DNA from 4 places in the Janthinobacterium sp. GW822-FHT07H10 genome. Region 1 is predicted to be linked to each of the others. Evidence: predicted binding sites of a transcription regulator. Region 1 holds the regulator's gene; each other region holds the start of a gene.
What was found. Region 1 encodes FNR, which switches genes on or off when oxygen is low (the NO sensors DNR and NnrR bind a similar motif). Its sites were predicted from a motif close to TTGATNNNNATCAA; they were not measured.

Region 1 (5,447 bases):
TGTCTTCCACCAGCAGGAAATGCACGCCGGCCAGTTCCGTGCCCAGCGGCTGCTGCAGCATGCGTTGCTCGCCGCCATCGTTCTTGGCGATCAGCGCCTGGTGCAGGGCGTCGAACAGGCTCGACCCCGTGATCGGCTTCATCAGCACCACGTCGGCTTCGGCCGCGCTGGAGATTTCTTCCAGGTGGTTGCGCGCGAAGGCGTTGACCATCACCACGATGGGCTGGCGCTGGCCGGACGCGGCCTGGCGGATGGCCTTGGCCGTGGCCAGGCCATCCATGACGGGCATGTGCCAGTCGGCCAGCACCACGTCGTAGGGCTGCTGCTGCGCCAGGCGTTCGCGGTACAGCTCGATGGCGGCAAAGCCCGAGTCCACTTCGTCGGCGGCCCAGCCCCACGCTTCGATCAGCTTGACGATCAGCTCGCGCGTGGTGCGGTTGTCGTCGGCCACCAGCAGGCGCAGCGGCCCCAGCGACGGCGTGCGGCGCGCCTCGGCGGGCAGGGCCAGCACGTCGAACGGCACGCTGAACCAGAAGCGGCTGCCCTTGCCTTCGCTGCTGGCCACGGCGATCTCGCCGCCCATCATATGGATCAAGTGCTTGCTGATGGCCAGGCCCAGGCCCGTGCCGCCGAAGCGCCGCGTGATGCTCTGGTCGCCCTGCGAGAAGGCCGTAAACAGCTGGGCCTGCTGCTGGGCCGTCATGCCGATGCCCGTGTCGCGCACTTCGAAGCGCAGCCAGGCCCGCTCGTTCCTGCTTTCGGCCAGGCTGACGGCCACCACCACTTCGCCGCTCTCGGTAAACTTGATGGCATTGCCGGCCAGGTTGACGAGGATTTGCTGCAGCCGCTGGGCGTCGCCGACGAGGCGGCGCGGCACGTCGGGTTCGACGGCGATGGCCAGCTCGAGTTCTTTCTCGCCGGCATTCATGGTCATCGTCGTGGCGAGGGTATTCATGACTTCATCGAGGTCGAACTCGACGGGAGACAGATCCATGCGGCGCGCCTCGATCTTGGAAAAATCGAGCACATCGTTGAGGATGCCCAATAACGACTGGCCCGCCACGCGTACCATGGTCAGGTACTTGCGCTGCTCGGTGTTGAGCTTGGTATTGCCGAGCAAATACACCATGCCCAGCACGGCATTGAGCGGCGTGCGGATTTCATGGCTCATGTTGGCCACGAAATCGCTCTTCGCGCGGTTGGCCGCCTCGGCCCGGTCGCGCTCCTGCTCCAGCTCCGTTGCGCGCGCCTCGAGCTCGTGCTGCAGCCGGTCGCGCTCGCCCATCAGGCCGTTGAACGCCTCCGTCAGCTCGCCGATCTCGTCGCGCTGCTGCACCGGCACGGGGGTGAAGCGGTTGCCCGAGGCGCGCAGCGACAGCAGGGTGTCGCGCAGGCGCACCAGCGGCGACAGCAGGCGCACGGTGACCCAGCCCAGCACGGCCGCGGCCAGCAGCGAGGCGCAGATGCTCCAGAGTACCAGCCGTGACAGTACGCCGTTGAACGGCTCGAACGCGTCGGCCACGGGCAACGAGGCGGCCAGCAGCCAGTTCACGGATTTCAATCGCTTGAAGCTGTTGACGGCCGTGATGCCGCGGCTGTTGGTGCTGACCATGCTGCCTTCGCCGTCTTCTTTCAGCAGCTGCGTGGTGGTCTGGTTGGCGTTCGGCGCGCGCGGCTGCAGCAGGCGGCTGGTATCGGGGTACAGCACGTAGCGCGGCACGGCTTCGCGCGTGAGGATGAAGTAATAGCCGCTCTTGCCCACCTTGGCCGTGCGCAGGTGGCCCAGCATATTGTCCTTGTACAGGCGCAGCACGCCGATCACGATGCCGGCCACGGCGCCGTTCTTGTCCAGCACGGGCGCGACCATCTGCACGATGGGCAAGTGGCTGGTCTTGCCCAGCATCGGTTGCGTGATCATCGCCTGTTTCGTGCGCATGACGGTATGGAAGTAATCGCGGTCCGTCACGTCGGTGCCGTTGCGTCCCGGCACCTCGGGCACGTTGGCCACCACCTTGCCCTGCGTGTCGAGCACCAGCACGTCGTCGAACAGGGCCAGCATGGCGCGCTGCGTGTAGTACTCGCGCAATGCGCCGGCGTCGGCCATGAGGGCGGGCGGCTGGTGGCGCGCCGTCTGGGTGATGATGTCGAGCAGCATCGCCAACTTGTCGTCGAGCTCTTCGGCCGTGCGCTCGATCAGGGCCGTTTGCTGGACCAGCAGCACTTGCGTGAAATCGTCGCGCATGTGCTTGACCTGGATCATGGTGACCAGGGCGATCATGGCGATCGAGGTCAGGCTGGTGGCCAGCGCGACTTTTGCTTTAATGCCGAGAGGCTTCATGATTTCCTTTTCAGTCCCCGAAGGGACAGGCGGCAGATAATGCTGTCAGGAATTTTCCTATCAATACAGCAACTTGGCAAGCGCCGGCCGCGTAAATTCCCGCCGTCAAAGCAGCAATTGACGATGTTGCCATAAAATTAAATGCAGGACGTCGTTTATTCAGCGAAATTAGCGTGAATGACGGGGAAAATGGCACAGGCAAGCGCGCTATGCAGTAAACTTGTTATTGCATTTTCAAAAAGGTACTGACATGACAGAAGCGCTACTCTCTCCAGCCTTGCCCGCCGTGAACGTGGAAGCGTTGCGTGCGCGCTGCTCGACGTGCAGCATGCATCAATTGTGCCTGCCGATGGGCCTCGACGTGGGCGACATGGACAGGCTGGACCAGATTATCGGCCGCCGCCGCAAGGTCGCGCGCGGCGCCTCGCTGTTCCGCATCGGCGACTCGTTCCAGAACCTGTACGCGATCCGCCTGGGCCACTTCAAGACTTACCAGATCAATCCGGGCGGCGAAGAGCAGGTGACGGGCTTCCAGATGGCTGGCGAACTGCTGGGCATGGACGCCATCAGCGCCGACCGCCACCACTGCAATGCCGTGGCGCTGGAAGACAGCGAAGTGTGTGAAATTCCGTTTTCCAGCCTGGAACAATTGCTGGGCAATATGCCCACCCTGCTGCGCCATTTCCACCGCATGATGAGCCAGGAAATCACGCGCGAGCAAAGCGTGATGCTGTTGCTGGGCAATATGCAGGCGACGCAGCGTTTTGCCGCCTTCATCGTCAACCTGGCGTCGCGCTACGAGGCGCGCGGCTATTCGGGCAGCAACTTCCAGCTGCGCATGTCGCGCGAGGAAATCGGCAACTACCTGGGCCTGACCATCGAGAGCGTCAGCCGCTTGCTGTCGAAGTTCAAGAAGGAAGGCTGGCTGCGCGTGTCGAACCGCGAGATCGAGATCCTGCAGCCGGCAAAATTAAAAGCCATTACGGCCGGCACCGACACCTGCAAATAACGGCACCGTCAAAACCCGCTGCGCGTCGCGCTTTGCGGCTTGCGCTGCGCGCTGTACACCGGCACAGCTGCGCTGCTCGGCCGCCCATCACTGGCGCCCGCCACGGTTTTCCCCGGCGCAGTGCCTTACAGTTCCTCGTCCGCATGCAGCGCGATGCTGCGCTGCGCGGGCCAGGTCCAGATGCCCGACAGGCGCCACTCGCGCGTATTGTTTTCCACCAGCACCTGCCAGCGGCTGCGCTCGAGCATCGGCAGCGCCACCGAGAAGTTGCCCATGGCGTCGGGCTGCACCAGCAGCTTGATATCCTTTTCCGGCAAGGTCGCGTGCGCCAGGTGCAGCTGCAGCGGCGCCTGGTAAGCCTTGCCGAAGCTGTGCACGGAGCCCGTCAGGCGTGCTTGCGCCACGTCGTACGCCAGGCTGGTCGACATGGCCAGGTTGCTGGCGGCCGTATCGCGCCGCAAGTCCTGGTTGATGGCCTTGCCCTGCTTGTAATAGTCGCCCACCACCAGCGCGTCGGGTTGCGTAAACGCGATATAGCCCATGAAGCTGCCGACGACGACGGACAGCCCGGGACCGATCATCAGCAGCCATGGCCAGCGGTGCTTGTACCAGGGCGCGGCGGGGGCTTGCAGTTTCAGACTGTCGGACATTGTTTTCTCCTTGTGACGGCGGCAAGAACACGGGGATTCCTGCCGCCTTTCCTGCTTAACGTGGCACGATGAACACGGCGCTTTCGCGCACGTGCAGCGACGGGTCGTCCAGCGACTGCAGCTCGATCGTGATCTTGTTCGAGCCCTTCTCTCCCACGCCGTGCGGCACGCGCAGGCGGATCGGCCAGCCCAGCGTTTCCGTCGCCTGCAAGGTCACTTCATCGCGCGTCAGCAAGGTCAGGCCCGGCAAGCCGGCAACGCTGATCCTGAAGCTCTGGCTTTGCTCCGAAGTGTTCATGATCTGCAGGCGGTAGACGTTCTCGATCATGCCATCTTCCACTTCGCGCCCCATCGAGCCGCGGTCGCGGATGACGTCCATCTTCAGCGGCGTGCGCAGGGCCAGCGAGGTACACACGGCGATGATGATCAGGGCCAGGATGGAGGTGTAGATCAGCACGCGCGGGCGCATGGCGCGCTGGCGGATCTGCTTCGAGTCGAAGTTGTTTTCCATCGCATGGTCGGTACTGTAGCGTACCAGTCCGCGTGGCCGGTCGACCTTGTCCATCACGCTGTTGCAGGCATCGACGCAGGCGGCGCAGCCGATGCATTCATACTGCAGGCCGTTGCGGATATCGATGCCGGTCGGACACACCTGCACGCACAGGGTACAGTCGATGCAGTCGCCCAGCTTGTCGTTGTTGCCGGCCTTCTTGCTCAGCGCACCGCGCGGTTCGCCCCGCTTGGCGTCATAGGTGATGATCAGGGTGTCCTGGTCGAACATGGCGCTCTGGAAGCGCGCGTAGGGGCACATGTATTTGCACACCTGCTCGCGCAGCCAGCCCGCGTTGCCGTAGGTGGCCAGGCTGTAGAACAGCACCCAGAACCATTCCCACGGGCCGAAGTTCAGCGTTTGCACGGAATGGGCGAGTTCCTTGATCGGCGTGAAGTAGCCGACGAAGGTAAAGCCCGTCCACAGGGCGATGGCGCCCCACACCAGGTGCTTGGCCGTCTTCTTGGCCGTCTTGCGCAGCGACGGGCCCTGCTTGTCAAGGGCCATGCGCGCGCTGCGCGTGCCCTCGATCTTGCGTTCGACCCACAGGAAGATTTCCGTGTACACCGTTTGCGGGCACGAAAACCCGCACCATACCCGCCCGGCGATGGCCGTGACGAGGAACAGCAGATACGCACAGATGATCAGCAGGGCCGCCAGGTAGATGAAATCCTGGGGCCACAGCACGACGCCGAAAATGTAGAACTTGCGCGTGGTCAGGTCGAACAGCAGGGCTTGCCTGCCATTCCACGTCAGCCACGGCAAGCCGTAGAACGCGAGCTGGGTAAGCCAAACGCATACCCATCGCCAGGTAGCGTAGCGTCCTTTGGCCTCGCGAGGGTAGATTTGCTCGCGGGCCGCATACATCTTGATGACTTGAGGTTCCATTGTTTACTTCGC
Region 2 (5,447 bases), on a different contig from region 1:
TGCGGCATGGCACGCAAGTTCATTGCGCAGTAGAAATGCTGGCGCGGCTGCGCTGCAGGGGAGGCGCCCGGAAGGCGCGTGCGGGGAGGGCGGCAAAAAAGACCCGGAACGGCGTTGCGCGCCGCAGCCGGGTCAAGCCTGTGCCAAGCTTGAAGAAAGAGGGATGGTCCTATCTCAAATGGTGGCCAGCAATTGCGCCGAGACGTCGGCCGCGGCGGCCGTGTCGGCCTTGAGCTTGGCGGCGGCCAGCTGCTTGGCGCGCGAACGCGAGGGCGGCAGGCGGCGCAGGGTTTTCAGCGCTTCCGGGTCCTTGATGCCGATGGTGCGCTGGTCGACGGTGATCAGGCCGATCTCGTTGAAGGCGGACAGGGTGCGGCTGACCGTTTCCAGGGTCAGGCCCAGGTAGCTGCCGATTTCATGGCGCGTCATCCGCAGGTTGAACAGTTTGCTCGAATAACCCATCTGCGCGAAGCGGTCGGCCAGCGAGACAAGGAAGCGGGCCACGCGCGCCTCGGCGCTGAGGGCGCCCAGCATGCCGATCATGGCCTGTTCGCGCACCAGTTCGCGGCTCATCACGCCGTACATGACGTTTTCCAGTTCCATGTGGACACGGCCCAGCGCCGTGAGCTTCTTGAATGGCAGCAGGATCAGGTCGCAGTCGGACAGGGCCACGGCTTCCGAGGAATAGTGGCGCGAGTGGATGCCGTCGACGCCCAGCATGTCGCCTTTCATGGGAAAGCTCAGTACCTGTTCATTGCCGAACTCATCGATGAGGACGGTTTTCAGGAAGCCCGAGTTGACGATATACAAGGTGTCGAACGGCTGGCCGATCGTGTGCACGCGCTGCCCCGTCTTGAATTGCACGTGCTGGAACAGCAGCTCGTCGGCGGCGATGGTGCAGGCGCTGGAGATATGCAGCAGATCGCATACCTCCTTCAGGTTCGACCACAGCCGCCCCTGGCGCTGGCGTCCCGCTTCCATCGGGGTCGATGGGGCCAGCGGTGACGAGGCAGGGCGGGTTTCAGACGTGTGCGTGGACAGCATGTTCATCTCCTGGTGACAGGTAGTTCAGAGTTGAATGACGGAGTGCGCCAGGGCGGCGGGCACGGCGCGAGGGTCTGCGGCGCGCGTCCTGGCAGTTAATGCTCAATTCGCTGAAGACTTGCTGTGTGATGAAATAACTTCCCAGCAACTTGATTACTGGTTTCAGTATGCCAACAAGCGTATGGAATTCATATCAGCAGTGGCTGAATATGGCGGTAGGAGCTGCGGTAGGGGAAGTAGGATTGTTCCTACAGTTGCCGGCGGTCGTGCGCCGCCGGCCGAGACAGGCTGTCAGGTCTTGAAGGGGGACAGCAGCCGGTGGGCTACCGCGTATTGCACCATTTCCGACAAGGAACTCATGCCCATCTTTTGCATGATGCGTGTCTTGTGCGTGCTGACCGTCTTCACGCTCAGGTGCAGGTTGTTGGCGATCTCGGTGATCGACTTGCCTGCCACCAGCAGGGAAAACACTTCGAATTCGCGGTCCGACAGCTGTTTGTGCAGCAAGCTTTCATTCGGCATCATGATGTTGAGCACCAGCTGCTCGGCCACCTCGGCGCTGATATAGGGGCGCCCCGATGCCACCTTGTGGATGGCGCCCACCAGCTGCGTGCCCGCGCTTTCCTTGGTCAGGTAGCCTTGCGCGCCGGCGCGGATGGCGCGCACCGCATATTGCTCTTCCTCGTGCATGGTGAGGATGAGGATGGCCAGCTTCGGCGCTTCGCTGCGGATCTGGCGGATCAGGTCGACGCCGCTGCGGCCAGGCATCGACAGGTCGAGCAGCAGCAGGTCGAAGCCGCCCTGGCGCACATGGTTGAGTACTTCAAAGCCATCGATGGCTTCGCCCACGATGTCGATGTCCGGCGCGCCGTCGAGGATGCGCTTCAATCCTTCGCGCATGATGGTGTGGTCGTCGGCAATCACAATGCGTATCATAGGCGGGCAATCTGGAAGCGTGCAATCTGCTGTGTCCGTTACCGGACAGTCAAATGTTAAGAAACGAGAAATATTGTCATATTAACTGAAAATGGCCGCGGGCTTGTCCTTTTCTCAAGCTGCCGGCGCGCAGCCTCTCCCTGTCATGGGACTCCTCATTTGGGCTGCGGTTCCTTGATCAGCCTGTGCACCAGCACGGGCAGCTTCGAATGCGACAGCACCTTGTTGGTCACGCTGCCCAGCAGCAACTGGCCCCAGCCGCTGCGGCCGTGCGAGCCCATGAAGATCAGGTCGCAGTGCTGGAGCTGCGCCACTTCCACGATTTTCAGGGCAGGACTGTCGGAAAAGGCCGTCAGGCCCGTCGCCTCCAGGCCCCGCTTGGCGGCCGCGTCGAGGATCGGCTGCCAGTGGTCGGCGCCCGCCTTGCGCATGGCGATGCGGTATTCCTCTTCGCTGGGATAGCTGGGCGGGATGATTTCGATGTACACGGGATACTGGTATTCCGGCGCCACGTACACGGCGAGGATGTCGGCGTGCATCTGTTCGGCAAAGGCGACACCGGCGCAGGCGGTCAGGTTGGAGACGGTGGAACCGTCCGTGGCGATCAGAATTTTCTTATACATGGCAGCTCCTTTGGCGGTGGACCAGCGCGCGCGACGCCTCTTATTGTAGACGCGGCGACAGCATTGTTTTCATGTAAAGACTTGATAATTGTCAATACTCTTGCACCTTCAGTATAGACAACATTGATAGAAAGATCGTGTTTTTGGCTGCGCAGGCTGTGGCGCGCGTGGCGCGCGGGCCAGGATTTCTCGCGCGATGCGTGGTCTTGCCTGCACGCCAATGGTAGTATTTCAAAATACAACAGCAGGAACACTTATTTCCTGGTGGAAAAGCTCTTGCAGGCCCGCTTTGCACCAGGAAGCGCGTTTTGAGATTTACCAACAGGGCGGCGCCCTGCTACACTCGCACCATCGCAGCGGTATTGCCTCAAATCATCTTAATCGAGAAATTGCGGGTATCAGTCTGTAAAACGCACAGTTCAGGCGGAATTTTGACAAATTATGGAGAAGCAGGGATATGACCAACGCCGCTGATGATTTCGATGCATTATTCGATGAAGTATCTGCGCAAAGCGCGGCCGCGGCCCAGCCCGCGCCTGCCGCCGCGCCCGCCCCCGCCGTGATCGCGGATGACGATTTTGACGCGCTGTTCGACGCCGTTTCGGCCAGCGCCGCCGTGCCGGCCCCGGCTGCCGTCGCCGCGCCTGCCGTGGAAGCGGCCGCCGCGCCGGCAGCGCCAGAGGCGCCCGCCGCAGCTGGCGAAGCCGCCGACCCTGTCGACCAGTCCGACAAGCCGATGTTCGAGCGCCTGGGCGGCATCGTGCGCCTGTTGCACGATTCGTTGCGCGAACTGGGCTACGACAAGGCGCTGACGGAAGCGTCGTCGCAGATCGTCGACGCGCAGGACCGCCTGGAATACGTGGCCACGCTCACCGAGCAGGCGGCCAACAAGGTCCTCAACACGCTCGACGAAGGCATGCCGGCGCAGGATGTGCTGTCGAAGAAGGCCAAGGACATGGACAGCCGCTGGACGGCCCTGTTCGACGGCAAGCTGAGCCTGGAAGAATTCAAGGCCCTGGCCGGCGACTCGCGCCAGTTCGCGCAAGCCGTTGCCGAGGCGACGGAAGCGGAAAAAGCGCGCCTGCTGGAAATCATGATGGCCCAGGACTTCCAGGACATCACGGGCCAGCTGATCAAAAAAGTGGTGAACATCACCAAGACGGTGGAGCACGAGCTGGCGCAGTTGCTGCGCGACAACGCGCCGGCCGAAGTGCGCGAGAAACTCGCGCAGAAGCAGGACGCGCCGCTGATGCAGGGCCCTTCCGTGCCGTCGGTGGCGCTGGACCAGGATAATGTAGACGACCTTCTTGCGGATTTGGGATTCTAATGGACGATATGCTCAAGGATTTCGTCGTCGAGGCGATGGATCTTGCGGTTAATGTTGAAGAGCACTTATTGCGTCTCGAGCGCGATCCGGACAACAAGGAAACACTGAATGCCGTGTTTCGTTCTTTCCACACCATCAAGGGCGGCGCCGGTTTCATGGGCTTGCCTGCGCTGGTGGCGGCTTGCCATCTGACGGAAAACCTGTTCGACGCGCTGCGCACGGGCGCCGCGCCGGTGACCCCCATCGCCATCGAGGCGGCGCTGCAGGCATCCGGCTTCGTTGCCGACCAGCTGACGGAACTGGCGAACGGCGCCGCGCCGGAAAGCCTGCCGGCCATGCCGGAAGAGCTCGAACACATCCTCACCAACGCCATCGAAGGCAAGGGCATGGACGCGCCAGCGCCTGCCGCCGCCGTGGTGGTGGAAGCCGTCGTGGCCGAAGTGATCGTGGCCGCGCCTGCCGCCGCTGCCGCGACAGCCAGCGCCGATGGCCTGGACTGGGAAGGCATGTATAACGCCGTCGTGCCGGAAGGCAGCCAGCTGGCCGCCGCGCCGGCCCCCGTCGCCGCTGCCGTTACTGCCGCTGTTGCCGCCGCGCCTGCCGCTACGGCCGCCGCCAAGCCGGCCGGCAAGAACTGGGATGGCGTGGACCGCCGCGAAGAGCGTCCCGACGTGCGCCACGCCGCGCCCGTCAAGGAAGACAGCATCCGCGTCGACGCCGTCAAGCTCGACGCGCTGCTGGAAGTGGCCGGCGAATCCGTGCAGGCCGCCAACCAGGCTGCCGTGCTGCTCGAGCGCCTGCTGCAATTCAAGTTCGAAGGCCAGGCCGCCACCCTGATGGCGACGCTGGCGGAAACCCTGGAACGCGCGTCGCGCTACTCGACGGAACTGCAGCGCGCCACCCTGGCCACGCGCATGCAGCCCGTGGGCCGGCTGTTCCAGAAATTCCCGCGCCTGGTGCGCGAACTGGCGAAGGACCTGGGCAAGGATGTCGAGCTGACCATCGAGGGTGCGGAGACGGAAGTCGACCGCGTGGTGGTCGACAGCCTGTACGATCCGCTCGTGCACATGCTGCGCAACTCGCTCGACCACGGCGTCGAATCGCCGGAAGCGCGCCTGGCCGCCGGCAAGCCCGCCAAGTCGTATATCTCGCTGAAAGCATGGCAGGAAGCCAACAGCGTGATGATCGTGCTGCAGGATGACGGCAAGGGCATGGATCCGGTCTTCCTGCGCAGCAAGGCACAGCAAAAGGGCCTGATCAGCGAAAACGCGCAATTGAGCAACGATGAATGCTTCCAGCTGGTGTTCCTGCCGGGCTTCTCGACCAAGGAAGTCGCGTCCAGCGTCTCCGGCCGTGGCGTCGGCATGGACGTGGTGAAGACGGCCGTGGAGAAAAACCGCGGCGCCATCCACATCGAGTCGGCGCTGGGCAAGGGCACCAAGTTCGCCATCCGCCTGCCGATCGAGCTGTCGATCGTGCCGACCATGCTCGTCTCCACCTCGGGCGCCGCGCTGGCG
Region 3 (5,447 bases), on a different contig from region 1:
ATCATCGAGCGGGCCCTGTGGCGGGGCAGGCCGGGGCGCATGTATCACGCCAGCGATGACAGCGAACTGAAAATGGCGGAATATTTCGATGCCGTGGCCGATACCTTCGGCCTGCCGCGCCCGCCGCGCCTGCCCCGGGCGGCGCTGCAGCAAGCGGTCACGCCGATGTTGCTGTCGTTCATGTCCGAGTCGCGCCGCATGGACAATCGCCGCATGAAGCGCGAGCTGGGCGTGCGCCTGCGCTACCCGCGCGTGGCCGATGCCTTGCAATCGATGTCGGACGGCAAGGCCGGCATCAGTTAAAATGGCCGGTTATTTTCGCATTTTGCACTGACCGGCGCGCCGCGCGCCGGGCCTGACGCGCGCCATCTACTAAAGGAATACAGCATGACCACCCTCACTTACGAAGAATACCTGGACGAGGTCACCACCGTCCTGACGGAACTGTATGACCTCGATGACGAGGCCGCCATCAAGCTGGTCGTGGCAGCGCAGGATGCCGAATTTTTCGTGCCGCACGATGCACATGAGGAAATGCGCACCGTGGAGCAGGCAAAGAAGGATGCGGTGACCCTGTTCGAGCGCAAGCAGAACCGCCAGCAAACGCAGGAAAAGCAGCAGCAGCGGGTACGCCAGCAGAAGAAATGACGGCAGGCCAGCGGCGACCGCTCCTCAGGCCGCCGCTGGCCTGAAGCCGCGGCGCCCCGGCGCAATACCGGGGGGGCCGGACTTTGATGCAGCGCAAACGTGTCAGGGCGGCGTGGCGATATGGTGGGCGATGTCGTCACATGTGCCGTGTCGGCATGGTTCTTACCGCAATTCATCGCGCTGGCCGGTCACGCGCCGGCGCGACGGGAGCAGCTGATGCATCAGACGAGTCATCCCAGCAAGGAGCAAGTGCGTGCCTACATGCGCCGCCGCGAACACGCGCGGCAGCCGCCTCCGCCACCCGATGAAATCCGCCGGCAACTGGCCTGGTGCCGCGTGGATGCCAGGACGGGCGCCGGCCTGGGCATGACGCCGGCCGGCGTGGCCGCGCGCGGCTGGCATTTATCGGCCGACATGGCCCGCCTGAGCACCCTCATGGCCATAGCCTGGTTCATGCATAGCGGTGTTGCTCATCGTAAAAATTGATGACTTGCAGCAAATTTTTCCATTTTGAGTTATCCTCTAGCACATTCCAAGTGCGTCAATTCTCTTCAATTATCACAATTTTGCTTTAAGTTACGCAAAAATCAACAATAGCGTGTATTATATTGTTTGCGGAATAAAAACCGCATAAGTGATGGCGCTTTTTAGTGTGTTTACCCTGAATTATTGCAAAAGCGACATTCGGTTTCTTTTTGCATTAATACAACAAGTACGGATTTTCGATTATGTCTCTCAAACAAATTACCTCTTTGCCTACCTACAACCCGAATCGCGTCCTCGATGCGATCATCGACAAGCTGCAGCTGAAAAATGATGCCGCCCTGTCGCGAGCACTGGAAGTGGCGCCACCCGTTATCAGCAAGATTCGTCACAACACCTTGCCGATCGGCGCCACGATCCTCATCCGCATGCATGAAATCAGCGATTTCAGCATTCGTGAGCTGCGCGAGTTGATGGCTGCCTAAGAGCGCCTGACAGACGGCAAACTGAGAGGTGCCGTCTGCGTTAGTCAAGCTTGCCGCGTGCGGCAGCCATACCTGTCTTCCGGTTTTCTATTGCGTGTCCGGGCTCAGAGTCGGACGATCTGTATAGAAGCGCCCTGTTTCCAGGCCAGTCGGGGATGACTCGACCAGCGCTGCGGCCAGTTTGCCGGGCGCGCTGGAAAAAGCGGTTTGCGCGGCACCGGTAGCGCGGCCCGAATACGCCGTCGCTTGTACCGCTGCACTGGAAAACGCCGTTTGCACGGCCCGTCCCGAATATGCCGTCGCCTGCACGGCTGCGCTGGAAAATGCCGTTTGCACGGCCCGGCCCGAGTATGCGGTCGCCTGTACCGCCGCGCTGGAAAATGCCGTCGCCTGTACTGCCGCACTGGAAAACGCCGCCTGCACGGCGCGTCCCGAATATGCCGTCTCTGCACGGATGTAATCTTCGCCGAATGTCTGCTCGTACAACTGTTTCATGCGCTCGCCCACGCGGTGGTGCGCCGCTTCGTCGTCTTCGCCGCGCAGGCCGATGTAGGGGAAATGGTGCAGGAAGTAGCCAAAGACTTGCTGGCAATCGGCCGCATATTTCAGCGTGTCGAGAATATGATAGTGCCAGAAGGTGTCGACATCCATCAGCGGCGCCGTTTCTTCCTGCGGGAACTGCTTCATGAGGATGAGGAAGCGGCGATACTCGAACTCCACCGCATTGGCCTTGTCCAGGCTCCATCCCTCGCCGGATTCCCGGTGCATCAGCTTGACCTTGATCGCGTCCAAATTCAAATCGGCAATTGCCTTGAAACTGTCGTTCGTATCCATGAATGTCCTTTGATAAACAGTGTTGGGGAAAGTACGGCGAAGAAACGGAGAGGCTGGCGGTGTGAACTCCTGGCTAGTGGCAGAGGAATGCCTGGCCCATGGCGGGCAGGCGCTGTGAGTTGTTCTACGTCAATATTGCATCTAATTACAAAATATGCAAGCTGAGCTTGCTTGAAGTGCGCCGCATCCCTCAGGCGTTGGCCCGGCTTTCTTCCTGGTAGGGGAAGCGGGTGGCATCGGCGCTCAGCGGCACGCTGACATGCACGCTCATGCCGGCGCCGGGACTGCTCTCGATATAGAAGGTGCCGCCCAGCAGCTTGATGCGTTCCTCGATGCCGACCAGGCCAAACGAGCCCAGCTTGTTGCGTCCGTCGATGGCCGCGCCCACGCCGTTGTCGCTGATGCTCATCGACACCGTGTCGCGGCATTTCTCCAGCTTGACTTGCACGCGGCTGGCATTGGCGTGCTGGGAAATGTTGCTCAGCGATTCTTGCAGGATGCGGAACAGCGCCGTCGCGCACTGGTCGCTCAGGCAAATGTCGTCATGGCTCTCGCTTACTTCACAGGCGATGCCCGTGCGCAGGCGGAACTGCGCCACCTGCCATTCGACGGCCGCATTCACGCCCAGGTCGAGTACGGTAGGGCGCAAGTCGTTGATGATCTGGCGCACGCTCTTGATGGTGACGTCGATCTGATCCAGGGTAGAGCGGGCGCGGGCGTTCAGGCGCGGGTGGCGCCGCTGCGTGCGCGAGGCCAGCATGTCGGCGTCGATGCGCAGCACCAGCAGGTTCTGGCCCAGGTCATCGTGAATTTCGCGCGCGATGCGCTTGCGCTCCTCTTCCTTGATCTGGTCGGCATGGGCCGCCAGGCGGCGCAGTTTCTGGTGCGACAGCTGCAAGCGGATCTGGCTGGCCCGCAATTCTTCCGTCATGCCGTTCGCCATCTGGATGGCGCGCCGGCGCGACGAGGCCAGCGTGTGGAACAAGGTGTACAGCAGCATGGCGCTGGTAAAGCCGATCAGCAGGGCCAGCCACGGCAGGAAGGCGTCGAAGCGTGTATACAAGTCGTTCTTGCGCACGCTGAACAGCGCTTGCCAGACGCGGCCATTGTGCTCGATCAGCATCGTGCTGCTCAGAAACTTGCCTGAGCTGCCAGGCTGCCACCAGGGCGCGTGCAGGCCCGCCGCGCTGTCAAAGATGGGGCGCATGTCGTGCGGCAAGTCCAGCGGGGTGCGCGCTTGCGGGCCGATATCGAACAGGGTCAGGCGGACATTGCGTACCGGCATGTCGGTCAGCGTGTTGCGCACCATCGTCACCAGATCGTAGCCGATGCCGACCGAGCCCTGGTGGGCCGCGCGCCGCTGTTCCACGGTGTCGGTCGGCATGCCGATGCGGTACACGGGCAGGCGCATGGCCATGCCCGTTAGCTGCGGCCGGCTCTGCATCGGCACGGGCATGCCGGAATTGCTGATGTGACTGGAGTCGCGCGACTGCGCCAGCGCCTCGGCGATCAGGGGGCGCGCAGAGATGTCGTAGCCATATTTATCCGTGGCGCTGGCGATCGGCTCGATGTACACGAGCACGGAATAGTGTTCGCGCGGCCCGGGCGGGTGGATGGCGAAGGCGGGGTAGCCATCGCGCCCGGCCGGATAATCGCGCCGCATGGCCGCCTCGAACGCGGGATATTGCGCCGCGCTCACTTCCTGGGCGTAATTGAGATTCATCACGCCGGGAAAATTTTGCTTCAAGTCCATATTCGCCACGTAGCGGTGGAATTGCTCGCGGCTCACATGTTCGTTGGCGCGGAACAGGCTGGCCGCGCCGCGCAGCAGGTCGGCATACGATTTGACGCGCGATTCGATGTTTTGCCTGGCGTTGCGCGCCAGATTGTTGAACAGTTCGCTGGCATCGTTCTCGATCGACAGCGAGGCGGCCATGTAGAACAGCATGCCTACCATCAGCGACAGCATGAAACCGAGCAGCCACAGCGGTTTTTTTTCAGGGGATAACTGTTGCTCGCCGGCAGTAGAGGACATCGCAATCCGCATCAGGAGGTGGAATCGGGTGCCGCCTGAGGGGCGGTGGCCTTGCTGGCTTGCACAAGCACAATTGTAAATTGCTCAATAGGTGCACAATATACAAAACTATTGTTAATGTAGTCAACTGGCAATGTTTCTCTTGTAAAGCATCGGCTTGAAACGAAAAAAAACCGCCGCAGCGGTTTTTTCGTGGGTCGTCTGGCGCTTTACTTGGCAGGCTGCCAGCTGTCTTTCAGGGTGACGATGCGGTTGAAGACGGGCTTGCCCGGCTGGCTGTCGATCCGGTCGGCCGCGAAGTAGCCGTGGCGCTCGAACTGGAAGCGCTGTTCCGGCTGGGCCAGTTCCGCGCCCGGTTCCAGCCACGCTTGCACCACTTCCTTGGCCAGCGGATTCAAGGCCAGCTTGAAGTCCTTGCCGCCCGCGTCCGGCTGCGGGTCGGTAAACAGGCGGTCGTACAGGCGCACTTCGGCGGCAATCGCCGTCGGCGCGCTGACCCAGTGCATATTGCCCTTGACCTTGTAGTTGGCGCTGCCTTCCGTGCCCGACTTGCTGTCCGGGAAGTAGGTGCAATGCACGGCGATGACCTTGCCGTCGGCATCCTTGTCAAAGCCCGTGCATTCGATCACATAGCCGTAGCGCAAACGCACCTTGCTGCCCGGCTTGTCGTCGATCGGCGGATACAGGCGGAAATAGCCCTTGTTCGGCACTTCCATGAAGTCGTCTTCCTCGATCCACAGCTCGCGCGAGATGGGGAAGGTGCGCAGGCCGCGCTCGGGGAAGTGCGGGTGCACGGGCGCCGTGCATTCCACGCTCTCGTTTTCAGGGAAATTGTCGATGATCAGTTTCAGCGGACGCAGCACGGCCACCGTGCGCGGCGCCTTCGGGTCCAGGTCTTCGCGCAAACAGCCTTCGAGCACGCTGTAGTCGATCCAGCCGTCCGATTTCGTCACGCCCGTGCG
Region 4 (5,447 bases), on a different contig from region 1:
GCTGGTGCGGCCTGCTCTCCATGCTGGCCCTGGTAACGGCGGCGGGCCTTGCCTTGCTGCGGCTGGTGCGCGAAGGCCGGCATGCCGCCGTGGCCGGCGCCGCCGCCCTGCTCGGTTTTCTCGTCGTCGGCCTGTTCGACAGCCTGCTCGACGTGCCGCGCATCGCCCTGCTCGCCTATCTGATGCTGCTGTGCGCGCTGCTGCGCCCCCTAGCTCCGCCCTCCCACCCTGCCGAAAGCGCGTCCCCATGAACTATCCATCCACCTTGCTGTTCGGCCTGGCCCTGGCCCTGGCCCTGGCCGCCGCGCCCAGCCGCGCCGATGCCACCCTGGCGCAAGCCATTGCCCGCGTCAAACCGTCGGTCGTCGGCGTCGGCAGCCTGCAAAAGACGCGCACGCCGCCGATGAACTTTATCGGCACGGGCTTTGCCACGGGCGACGGCTTGAGCGTGCTGACCTGCGCCCACGTGATCCAGAAGCTGCTCGACGCCAATCCCAACGAAATCATCGGCATCCTCACGGGCCAGGGCGAGGCGGCGCAGTTTCGTCCGGCCAAGGTATTGTCGATCGACACGGAGCACGACCTGGCCCTGCTGCGCCTGGCCGGCATGCCGCTGCCGGCCCTGGCGCTGGGCGACGCGGCCAGCGTGCGCGAAGGCCAGGCCATGGCGTTTACGGGCTTTCCCCTGGGTATGCTACTGGGCTTGCACCACGTCACGCACCGCGCCACCGTGTCGTCGCTGACGCCCGTCGTCATGCCCAGCGAAAATGCGCAGCGGCTCGATGCGCGGCGCCTGGCACAGCTGCAAAAATCGCCGTACACCGTGTTCCAGCTGGACGCGACGGCGTATCCGGGCAGCAGCGGCAGCCCGCTGTTCGATCCCGAGACGGGACTCGTTTATGGCATCGTCAACATGGTCTACGTGAAAGGCTTGAAAGAAACGGCCATCAGCGCGCCCAGCGGCATCACCTACGCGATACCGGGCAACCACATGCAGGCGATCCTGCTGAAAAATAAATGAATTTCAGTTACGTCCCTGCCGCAGGCGGTCGGTAATACCAGGCTCATCCCATGTTGGAAAAAAAAAGGGGTAAAACGACCGTTCTCCCCCATGTTGTTCCATCAGGCCGCCATATTTGCGGATCTGCGCTCCCATGTAATCGAGGTCGAGCCGCAGCAGCACGGCCGGCGCCCCCACGCGCGTGCATTCGCGCTCGCCGCCGAAGTCCTTGAAGCCAAGCATGCGCTTGTAAAACACGACGTGACGCGGGTTGACTTCGATCACGTAATCCGTAAAGCCGTGGATATTGTGGGCATAGATATAAGAAATATGAATCAGCGCGGCAAAGACGCGCTTGCTGACGCCCTTGTCGATGGCCAGGCGCGACGGCTCGCACAGGCGGCGCCCCTCTTCGCGCAGCACGTCGAGCTTGTCGCGGAAGTTTTCATCGGCGGGCAAGCCCGTCTCGTCATTGTCCAGGCACAGGGTCATGGTGCCGACCGTCGTGCCGGCCGTTTCCGCGAACAGGGTGATCTTGTTCAGCGCATGCGTGATGCCCGGGTCGACCGCATAACCGCGCCAGCCGTACATCTTGCGGATCAGCAGGCTGGCCGCTTCGCGGCGGCCGCGCGAATTGGCCATGCGGATATGGAAGCGCTGCAGGTCGAGCTCGTGCTCCATGGCCGGGTCGATCTTGCCTTCGCCCACCACCAGGTCGCTGAATTCGCCCGGCGTGTCGAAGGAAATAATAGGTTCATCTTCAAAGCTCATCTTGTCCTCGCGTTCATCGGCCGCCCGTCGAGACGGACTGAAGCCAATGCCTTGTGACAAGTAGAGAACTGGAGAAGTTCCCGCTTCCGCTGAAAAAAACAGAAGAAAGTGCTTATTCAATAGCAAAATTACATGATTAAATTTGCCCGCGAGTACAAATTTATAAATAAAAGTGCTGTTTTGACAGCACTGTTAATGTTTTAAAAAAAGCTCTCCGGTATCAGCAACACGTCGCCCGGACGCATCATGACGTTCGCCGAAATATCGCCATTCTTCAATAGATCGTCGAGCCGCACGCGCAGCTGCTGCTGGCTGCCATCGCGCAGGCGGATGATGCTGGCCTTGTTGCCCGCGGCGAAATCGGTGATGCCGCCGACGGCGATCAGCACGTCCATCAGCGACATGCCGAGCCGGTATGGCAGCGCCTGCGGCTTGGCCGCCTCGCCGATGACGCGGATCTGCTCGCCATACGGCCCCGAGAAGTTGGTGACGATGACGGTCACCACCGGTTGCTGGATGAACTTGCTCAACGCCTGCTCGATGTCGCGCGCCAGCTGGGTCGACGTCTTGCCGCTCGCTTCCAGGTCTTCCACCAGCGGCGTGGTGATCTTGCCGTCGGGCCGCACGGCCACCGTCAGCGACACTTCCGGGTTGCGCCAGACGATGATGTTGACGGAATCGCCCGGCCCGATCAGGTAGTCGTGCTGGGGCGCGCTGTCGTCGGCGGGCGCCAGCGGATGACGCGTGCCGCAGGCGCCCAGCAGGCCGCCCGCCGCCAGGGCCAGCGCGCGCAGGACTAAGGTACGGCGGAACAGATTCATGCTGGGCCTCTTCGAGTCGATGGCGCACCAGGTGGCGCACCAAGCCGCCGGCCGCGCAGAAGCAGCCTGGGCCGCGAACTCCTATGATTATTAAAACGCGGCAAGGGAACCTTGAGGAGTATCAAGAAGCAATCATCTTGGGAAATCTTGCCCGGCAACGGTCCTATACTTTGCTTACTCGACAAGCATTTGCCGCATCGGGCTGCCGTTTCCACGCCGCCGGCCCCGCTATTGCGCAGCATCGTCACCGGAAGGAAGCGACATGGAGCAATTGATACAGCAACTGCTGTCCAGCCTGAAGGGCATCTGGAAATACCGCTGGCATGCCGTGCTCGTCGCCTGGCTGGTGAGCATCGCCGGCTTCATCAAGGTCATCACCCTGCCCGACGATTACCAGACCCGGGCGCGCGTGTTTGTCGATACGCAAACCATCCTCAAGCCGCTGATGGCCGGCATGACCAGCGTGCCGAACACGGAGCAGCAGGTGGCCATCATGAGCCGCACCCTGCTCAGCCGTCCCAACGTGGAGCGCGTCATGCGCATGGTCGACCTCGACCTCGACTCGAAGACCGTGCGCGAACATGAGGCCCAGCTCGATGACCTGATGAGCCGCATCAAGATCAGCGGCACGAATGCCTACGATATCTACACCATCAGCTACAACGGGCGCGACCCGAAGCTGGTGCGCGACGTCGTGCAAAGCCTGCTGACCATCTTTGTCGAAGGCAGTTTCCAGGGGAAAAAAGGCGATTCGCAGAAAGCCGTGCAATTCATCGACGAGCAGATCAAGAATTACGAGGACAAGCTGAGCGCGGCGGAAAACCTCGTGAAGGAATTCAAGATCCGCAACAACCTGCTGCTGCCGCGCCAGGGCATCGACTATGGCAGCCAGCTGCTGATGTCGTCCGATAGCCTGAACAATGCCAAGCTGGAACTGGTCGAGGCGGAACAGTCGCGCAAGGCCATCCTCAGCCAGATCGAAGGCGACGAACCGGTGCTCGACCTTGAACCGAACGCGGCCGCCATCACGAATCCCGAACTCGACGAGCGCATCGCCTCGCTCAACAAGAACCTCGACAGCCTGCGCATGCAGTTTACAGAATTGCATCCCGATATTATTTCCTCGAAGCGCCTGGTGGCCCAGCTGGAAGAACGCAAGATCGAGGAAAGCAAGCTGAAGGCGGCGTCCGGCGATCCGGGCAAGAATTACAGCCCCATGCTGCAGCAGCTGAAAGTGGCGCTGACGGACGCCGACGCCAAGGTGGCCGCCATCAAGGCCCGCGTGCAGGAATACAGCGCGCGCAACGAGCGGCTGCTGGCGCAAAGCAATGCCGTGCCCGAGGTGGAATCACAGCTGGCGCAGCTCAACCGCGACTACATCATCAACAAGGAAAACTATGAAAAGCTGATCGGCCGGCGCGAAGCGGCCAAGCTGTCGGGCGAACTCAGTTCCACCACCGACATGATGGCCTTCAAGATCATCGACCCGCCCACCGTGCAGTACGCGCCCGTCGGCCCGAACCGCCCACTGCTGTTCAGCGCGGCGCTGGGCGCGGCCCTGGTGGCCGGCATCGCCACGGCCCTCCTGATCAGCCAGGTGCGCCCCACCTTCCTCAGTCCGGCCGAACTGCGCGAAGCGACGGGCTTGAGCGTGCTGGGCACCGTGTCGATGAACTGGACGCCGCTGCAGCAGGTGCGCCGCCGGCGCGCCCGTTATGGCTTCGGCGCCTGCCTCGGCAGCCTGTTCATGCTGTACGGCGTGGTCATGACGGCCGCGCTGCTGAAATTCTAAGCCAGGGCCTGGCCCGGGGAGCAAGCATGCATAGCAACGGCAAGGAAGAACCGAACATGGGGCGCGTGGACGAGGCCGGCGTGCCGCCAGGCGCCGATGGCGCGTCCGAAGCGGCGGCGCAGCTATCGCCGCGCTACCGCACCCTGAACCTGGCCCGGCTGCAGGAACAGGGTATGCTCACGCACGACGGCGGACGCAGTTCCGTGGCCGAGGATTTCCGCATCATCAAGCGCCCGCTGCTGCGCCAGGCGCGCGCCGGCGGCGCCGAGGCCATCCGCCATGGCAACCTGATCGTCGTCACCAGCGCCATGCCGGGCGAAGGCAAGACCTACTGCGCCGTCAACCTGGCCATGAGCATCGCCATGGAGATGGATATCACGGTGCTGCTGGTGGACGCCGACGTGGCGCGCCCGTCCGTGCTGAAAGTGCTGGGCCTGGCGCCGGAACCGGGGCTGATGGACGTGCTGCTCGACGAGCAGCTGGAAATGGCGGACGTCATCCTGAAGACGAATGTCGCCAACCTGAGCATCCTGCCGGCCGGGCGCAGCAACCGGCACGCGACGGAATTGCTGGCCAGCCGCGCCATGAGCCGCTTGCTGGCGGAGATCGCCAGCCGCTACGCGGACCGCGTCGTCGTCTTCGACTCACCGCCGCTGCTGATCACCAGCGAAGCGCACGCGCTGGTGGGACAGATGGGGCAAGTGGTGATGGTGGTGGAGGCGGAAACGACGACCCAGCATGCCGTCAAGGAAGCGCTGCGCCAGATCGAGGCGTGCGAACACATCCATTTGATCTACAACAAGACCAAGTCATTTCCGGGTAACGACTACTACGGTTATGGCTATTACGACTAGGCGCAGGCCGCCGCTGTTGTCAAGCCTGCTGCCGCTGTCCCTGTTCCTGCTGCCCGCGCCGGCCAGCGCCGTCGACTGGCTGGTGAAGCCGTCGCTGCGATTGCGCGAAAGCTATACGGATAACGCCCTGCGCGCGGCGCCCGAGCGCGCGCAGTCCGACTTCATCACGGAAATCGCGCCCGCCATCGCCCTCGTCGGCAACGGCCCGC

Region 2: AC1RDJ_RS18970 (universal stress protein) is a predicted target of FNR. The motif match lies at 2,685-2,698, and genes of this name have one in related genera.
Region 3: AC1RDJ_RS11840 (glycine-rich domain-containing protein) is a predicted target of FNR. The motif match lies at 2,570-2,583, and genes of this name have one in related genera.
Region 4: AC1RDJ_RS16540 (XrtA system polysaccharide chain length determinant) is a predicted target of FNR. The motif match lies at 2,704-2,717, and genes of this name have one in related genera.

Annotation. Positions count from the first base shown of each region.
Region 1 covers NZ_JBXAKS010000003.1:580,170-585,616, forward strand. Annotated here, with positions in the region: gene AC1RDJ_RS10400 (response regulator) at 1-2,338, opposite strand, end outside; gene fnr (fumarate/nitrate reduction transcriptional regulator Fnr) at 2,589-3,347, shown strand; gene AC1RDJ_RS10410 (FixH family protein) at 3,473-3,997, opposite strand; gene ccoG (cytochrome c oxidase accessory protein CcoG) at 4,053-5,435, opposite strand; gene ccoP (cytochrome-c oxidase, cbb3-type subunit III) at 5,439-5,447, opposite strand, start outside.
Region 2 covers NZ_JBXAKS010000008.1:168,556-174,002, forward strand. Annotated here, with positions in the region: gene AC1RDJ_RS18960 (Crp/Fnr family transcriptional regulator) at 175-981, opposite strand; gene AC1RDJ_RS18965 (response regulator) at 1,336-1,980, opposite strand; gene AC1RDJ_RS18970 (universal stress protein) at 2,136-2,603, opposite strand; gene AC1RDJ_RS18975 (protein phosphatase CheZ) at 3,061-3,930, shown strand; gene AC1RDJ_RS18980 (chemotaxis protein CheA) at 3,930-5,447, shown strand, end outside.
Region 3 covers NZ_JBXAKS010000004.1:263,410-268,856, forward strand. Annotated here, with positions in the region: gene AC1RDJ_RS11820 (SDR family oxidoreductase) at 1-303, shown strand, start outside; gene AC1RDJ_RS11825 (hypothetical protein) at 388-648, shown strand; gene AC1RDJ_RS11830 (hypothetical protein) at 865-1,134, shown strand; gene AC1RDJ_RS11835 (hypothetical protein) at 1,377-1,616, shown strand; gene AC1RDJ_RS11840 (glycine-rich domain-containing protein) at 1,704-2,450, opposite strand; gene AC1RDJ_RS11845 (CHASE domain-containing protein) at 2,641-4,485, opposite strand; gene AC1RDJ_RS11850 (glutamine--tRNA ligase/YqeY domain fusion protein) at 4,695-5,447, opposite strand, start outside.
Region 4 covers NZ_JBXAKS010000006.1:335,095-340,541, reverse strand. Annotated here, with positions in the region: gene AC1RDJ_RS16560 (hypothetical protein) at 1-251, shown strand, start outside; gene AC1RDJ_RS16555 (S1 family peptidase) at 248-1,021, shown strand; gene AC1RDJ_RS16550 (N-acyl amino acid synthase FeeM domain-containing protein) at 1,025-1,771, opposite strand; gene AC1RDJ_RS16545 (XrtA/PEP-CTERM system exopolysaccharide export protein) at 1,972-2,592, opposite strand; gene AC1RDJ_RS16540 (XrtA system polysaccharide chain length determinant) at 2,855-4,384, shown strand; gene AC1RDJ_RS16535 (XrtA-associated tyrosine autokinase) at 4,411-5,238, shown strand; gene AC1RDJ_RS16530 (TIGR03016 family PEP-CTERM system-associated outer membrane protein) at 5,255-5,447, shown strand, end outside.